2 regions of the Paenibacillus sp. GD4 genome follow, and region 1 is predicted to be linked to the other one. Evidence: riboswitches for the same ligand, from Rfam matches in the RefSeq annotation. Region 1 holds a riboswitch; the other holds the start of a gene.
The links. A riboswitch is a leader RNA that binds a small molecule or an ion and turns the genes downstream of it on or off. The one in region 1 is predicted to bind cyclic di-AMP.

Region 1 (3,118 bases):
CGAAGGCGAAATAAGCCGACAGCGCGACAAGCACAACGAAAATATTGATAATCCATAGATAAAAGCCGATTCCGTCGCCCGAAGGGGCGGCTCCGTGCTGTGAGCGCACGGCCGGGATCATGTTGAAGTTGTTCGTGATGTAGATGGCTGCGAAAGCAATCGACATGGTCAGTCCGCGTGATAAAGTGATTTCGCGCCGATATTTTATGATCACAATCAAGGAAGCCAGCGTCATCAGACTGGATACGCCCATGCTGATCCAGGTCATCCATCCGGATTGCCGGTCCTCCGCTTCCTGCCAGGCGATGAACGTATCCGGTACGGCAAAGCCCGGCTTGAAGTGCGATACGAGCTCTCCGGAGGCTTTCACGGCAATACGGAACGGTGCTTCTCCAATCCGCCATTGCTTGTGCTCGTACACCAGCTCTCCTGAGGCAGCGGGCTTGCCATCCTTCAGCGTGAAATCACTAAATACATACCCCTGTTCCGCAAATGTCGAACCGATGAATTGGTCGGGGGGGGCTGCAGCGGCGCTGACCGTTTTGCTTTTAGAAGAAGCGGTCCTTACGGTTTGCCATGCCAGTATATTCCCCTTGTGATAATCCACATCCACAAAGTAGGTAGTACCCGTTGCCTGCTCCCCGATTTCCACCTCGTAATAATCAATCGGAAGGCGGTCCCCGAACTGCTTCTCATACGCTTCCGTCAGCTTTTCCTTCTGCAAATAACCGCTTCTTACCGTGTGAGACTGATAATAAGTAGACGTGTCGTATGGCTCCGTCAAGGACAGCATTTTCTTAGCGAAGGCTGCGGCTGTTTCCGCGGCCTGCTGCTTGCTTAGAGTGGGAGCCTGCGGCTGCTCCTCCATCTGCTTGTCCTGTTCCATGAAGGGCGTAAGAAACGTAACTCCGAGATACAATACCAGACCGACTACAGCTAACCACAAAAGCGAAGGATCTTGATAACGTTTGGGCATCGGCTTCTCCTTGAAATCGAATGATATATAATGAATTCCCCTGCATGCGTTACTAAACATCTTATTCTCTTAAGGTAGCATACATTCATCTTGGAAATCCAATGATTGACGGAGATAAGGGACGGTAAATGCATGTAAAGCTAGCGTACGCCCCTGCTGGGTCGACACGAAGCGCCAAGTTCACCGAATATGCCGAATAATCGCTGCAAAATGGGGTTTGTATTCCGACAGACGGAGGATTATAATTCAAATCAATTGCATAGAGCCGAATTTCCTATGGAAAACGGGGGAACCATGATATTAGGGGTGAATTCAGTCTGCGGCCGCATACTGAACGGGTGCCTGTACATCCGAATCCGACAGCTAACCTCGTAGGCTTGCGTGTTACAGGAACCAATACAAACGGCATTGGGCTTCCAGTGTCTTTTTTGTTGTTCAAAAAACGGACGGAAGGTGCAATATGTGGAACGTTTAAAGAAAAAATTTGAGCTGACGCCGCCGCAAATACTCGTACTGGGCTTCGCCGCGATTATTGTGACGGGAGCGATTTTGCTGACTCTGCCTATCGCTTCGGCAACGGGCAAGCCGCTGTCATTCCTGAATGCTTTGTTCACGGCTACCTCGGCCACCTGTGTAACCGGTCTTGTAGTGGTGGACACCGGGACATCGTTTACCATCTTCGGCAAAATCGTTATCCTTGCATTGATTCAGGTAGGCGGCTTAGGGTTTATGACGATGTCGACGCTGTTCGCGTTTGCTCTTCGTAAACGTATCTCCTTAAAAGAACGGCTTATTTTGCAGGAAGCGATGAATCAAGGCAGTATGGAAGGAATCGTCCGCTTAATCCGCAAGGTGCTTTATTATTCTCTTACGATAGAGTTTATGGGTGCCGTATTGTATGCCATCCGGTTTTCTATGGACATGGAGCCGGGCCAGGCGATCTGGTTTGGAATTTTTCACGGAATTTCTTTCTTTAATAATGCGGGGTTTGATATTTTCGGGCCGATCACAGGTCCATTCTCCAGCTTTACGAGCTACGTCGACGATTGGATGATCAACCTTGTCTCTTGCGCGCTGATCGTGCTTGGGGGCCTCGGGTTTGTGGTTTTATCGGATCTGCTCGATTACCGCAAGTTGAGAAAGCTGTCTCTTCATTCAAAGGTAGTTCTAAGCATGTCCGCTTTTCTCATAGGATTAGGAGCGGTTGTTATCTTCCTGTTTGAGTTCACGAATACGAGAACACTAGGGTCCCTGGATTTATCAGGTAAAATCCTCAGCTCCCTATTCCAGTCGGTTGCCCCTCGAACGGCGGGACCGAACACGGTGGATCTCGCGGGCCTGCGGCAGGCCACTCAATTTTTTATCATCATCCTGATGTTCATCGGGGCTTCTCCGGGCTCGACGGGGGGCGGGATCAAAACGACGACCTTTACGATTCTGATTGGGGCTGTTATTGCCATGATCCGGGGCAAGGAGGACATCGTTATGTTCCGGCATCGCTTAGGCAAGGACCGGATCCTCAAGGCGATCACGCTGACCTTGTTTGCGCTATTCCTGGTCGTCTTCGCGTCGATGCTGCTGTCCACTACAGAGGATCACCACTTCTTGATGATTTTATTTGAGGTGACGTCGGCCTTCGCTACCGTAGGCTTGACGATGGGCCTCACACCGGATTTGACGGATTTCGGCAAGGTGATGATTTGCCTCATGATGTTTATCGGCCGTCTCGGCCCGCTGACGCTCGCTTATGCGCTCGGCCCGAAAACGGAAAAAGAGCTATATAGATACCCGGAAGGGAAAATTACTATCGGATAGGGGAACAACCGCAAATGAAGAGAAGTCAATACGCTGTCATCGGACTGGGCCGCTTCGGCTCCAGCATCGCCAAGGAATTGGTAAAGCTTGGGTTCGAGGTGCTTGGAATCGACAAGGATGAAGAATCCGTTGATGAAATGAGCGACGTGCTGACGCACGTCGTCGTCGCCGACGCTACGGATGAGGATGTGCTGCGCTCACTCGGCATCCGGAATTTTGATTGTGTGGTCGTAGCCATCGGAGACGACATCCAGGCAAGTATTCTTGCCGCCATTCTATTGAAGGATATCGGCGTGAAGAAGGTCGTGGCCAAGGCGCTGTCCGATC
Region 2 (3,118 bases), 180 kb from region 1:
GATGCAGCCCGACGCCCCCGAAGACGGAGAACCAAAGGAAGCTGAACAGACTGGGAATGAACAGCACACCCAGCACAAACTCCTTCACTGTCCGGCCGCGGGATACGCGGGCAATGAACATGCCGACAAACGGCGCCCACGCGATCCACCAAGCCCAATAGAATAGCGTCCAGTTGCTGACCCAGGTTGCTTGGGTAAAGGGTGTTAACCGCAAGCTCATCTGGATCAGGTTCTGCAGATAGCCCCCTAGCGTCACCGTGAAGGTATCGAGCAGAAACGAGGTGGGTCCGAGCACGAAGGTCGCGATCAGCAAGCCTAGAGCCACCAGCAGGTTGGCATTGCTCAGCATTTTGATCCCTTTGTCCAAACCTGTTGTTGCCGAAAGCATATACAGCACTGTAAGCACGGCAAGGATACCGATTTGGACACCTACTCCGTTCGGTACACCCCATAGAAACTGAAGCCCTCCGTTAATCTGGAGCGTGCCAAGACCAAGCGAGGTGGCCACCCCGAAGGCCGTTGCGATAACGGCAAGTATGTCAATAAGCTTCCCCAGTACCCCATCAACCCGGTCACCAAGCAGCGGATAAAAGGTATGGCTGATTAGACCCTTGCGTTTTTTACGGAATTGAAAATAAGCAAGCGCTACTCCGACGACGGAATAGATGGCCCATGGATGAAGTCCCCAATGAAAGAAAGCATATCGCATGGCAAGTCTGGCCGCCTCGGCGGACTGGCTCTCCGCTGCCTGAGGAGGGGACATGTAGTGGGACAGCGGCTCGGCCACTCCCCAGAAAACAAGCCCGATTCCCATCCCCGCGCTGAACAGCATGGCAAACCAGCTTACGTTGGAATACTCCGGCTCATCCTCGTCTTCGCCAAGACGGATGCCTCCGTACTTGCTGAACGCTAAATAAACGACAAAGATAAGAAATCCGAAGGCGGCGAACAAGTAAAACCAGCCGAAATTCGTCGTCGTATAAGCAAGAAATTCACTAGCCTGCTTCGCGAGACCGCTTGGATTCAAGCTGCCCCAGAGCACAAATAGGAGAATAATAACTGCCGCTATTGTAAAAACCATGGAAGCCTCCGTTTACCTTTTTACCATTTAAGGTATCCGCGGGCAATAGATGCTATTCGGATGCCTCATTTCCTTATCGGAACATCGGGGAGTTCATTAACAAATACAATCCCGCTTGCTTTTTTGCCGGGCTTAGTCCAATGCTTCTCGCTTCCGGGAAGATCGTCGAACCAGGCCGCATCCGAAGGACAGTCCAGCATCATGAATTTCCCATATTCCCCGTCGCGGGATTGATGGTACTTTAAATAGGCTTTGCCTGATTCGATAGCTAGTATTTCGATTTTACCGGAGGTATGGCTCATGTATAGGCGAACCCGCTTCCCGAGCCCCGATGTCCTGGCCTTCGCTTCCTCCACGATCCGGTAAACCCGCTCCAACGGCAGTACAAATTCCCGATTTCCCGTTACGGGACGATTGATGAAAAAATAATATGGCGTCACACCGGCCCAGGACAGCTTGTCGAGCAGCTCCCCAAGGATCACAGGGTCATCATGATTGATGTGAGCCATAACGTAAATTCGCTTCTCCGGAGTGGAATACATGTGGATTGTATCTAATAATTCCTGGTCCTCATAAATGCGCATCGGATTAAATACAGGAATTTTGGAGCCTAACCGTATAATCTTTACATGCTCAATCTGTCTGAGTCGCTCCAGGATCTTAGCCAACTTGGCGGTTGCAAGAATCAAGCTGTCTCCGCCGGTGAGAAGCACGTTATTAATCTCAGGATGCTTTGCAATATAGTTGATGCCCGGGCTGACATCCGACATCATAAAAAAACAGCCCATGGTCACCTAATTGCAAATCTGCCATTATACACGCGAAAGCATGGCTTCCGAGCGCCGATAATTGCACATCTGCGATTACACTGGTCATGAAACACGAAAAACCAACCTTCCTTCCCGCCCAATTGCAGATTTGCAACTATAATCGCGAAACCTGCCCATCGAGCAACAGTAATCGCACATCTGCTATTACATAGGCTTTAAAACAAGAAAAAACTCACCATGCTTGGTGGCTTTGCCTTCTTTTCCGCTTTTCAAAAGAGCAAAACAAAAAAAGACCCTTTGCTCATGAAAAAGGCTTCGTCTTACAGGACGAAAGTTCCCCCTATTCTCATGGGCACGGGTCTCCCGGAAAGCACAAAAAGACCCGATGCGTCGGGTCAATTCACACATTGAGTATGCATAGGCATGCAAACAATTGTTGACCCATCTACTGCTGACGAGGTTAGCTGCCGGGCTCGGGGAAAGATGGTTCCCTACATCGATGACTTCATGATTCGCCCCAACAACATTGGTTCCCCCGATTTCCGACGATGTCGGAAATTAAGCGTACACTTATGTTACAAAATAAGGAAAACATTGTCAGCCCTTAGACGTCTCCCTTCTCAAAACAAGACTGCGGCATCGAGTCCGCAGTCTTGTTCCGCTTACACGCGTGTTATTCTCGTCCAAAAGCCGCCCTTGAAGTTCTTGGGCTCATGGGAAATGATGAACGCCTTAGGTGCAAGCTCCTCTATCGTGTGCATGAGCTTGCGGGCGTTGCGGCGCCGCACCAGGACCTGCATCACAAGGCGCTTGCCGTCCCGTCCGTCCGCCGGCCATGTCGTTACTCCGTAGCCATGATCCCTCAGCTCGTTAGGAAGCTTGGATTCTAAGGAATCCACGATCACCTGCACCACCAGATAGCCTAATGCCAGCGCTTCTTCGATGCGGCTTCCGAGATACACACCAAGGCCAAAGCCGATGCAGTAAGCAGCCATATTCCATGGATTGTTCATGTTCTGAAGCACCAGATTCAAGCCCAGCAGGTAGATGAATACTTCAGCCATAGAAAGGAAGGAAGCCAGGAGGGTTCTGCCTTTGATGACCAAGATTAGCCGTAATGTGAAAGTAGAAACATATGCGATGTTTATGGCAATGATCGATCCGATTAAAGGCAGCGAGATCATAGGCGCTACCTTTCTGCGATATATCCGGGTCTTGGCGCTTGCCCGGAGTACGGAGCAACGAGACGATTCGTCTCGCTGTTGTA

Region 2: it holds a riboswitch for cyclic di-AMP, as region 1 does, so the genes downstream of both, RAC89_RS16325 (KamA family radical SAM protein) here and RAC89_RS17250 (TrkH family potassium uptake protein) in region 1, are expected to answer to the same signal.

What each region holds. Positions count from the first base shown of each region.
Region 1 is NZ_JAVCYK010000001.1:3,553,543-3,556,660, forward strand. It holds gene RAC89_RS17245 (CPBP family intramembrane glutamic endopeptidase) at 1-976, opposite strand, end outside; cyclic di-AMP (ydaO/yuaA leader) riboswitch at 1,230-1,369, shown strand; gene RAC89_RS17250 (TrkH family potassium uptake protein) at 1,439-2,791, shown strand; gene RAC89_RS17255 (potassium channel family protein) at 2,806-3,118, shown strand, end outside.
Region 2 is NZ_JAVCYK010000001.1:3,373,234-3,376,351, reverse strand. It holds gene RAC89_RS16330 (glycine betaine uptake BCCT transporter) at 1-1,081, opposite strand, end outside; partial or broken gene RAC89_RS16325 (KamA family radical SAM protein) at 1,147-1,851, opposite strand; cyclic di-AMP (ydaO/yuaA leader) riboswitch at 2,286-2,426, opposite strand; gene RAC89_RS16320 (DUF2179 domain-containing protein) at 2,514-3,035, opposite strand; gene thpD (ectoine hydroxylase) at 3,041-3,118, opposite strand, start outside.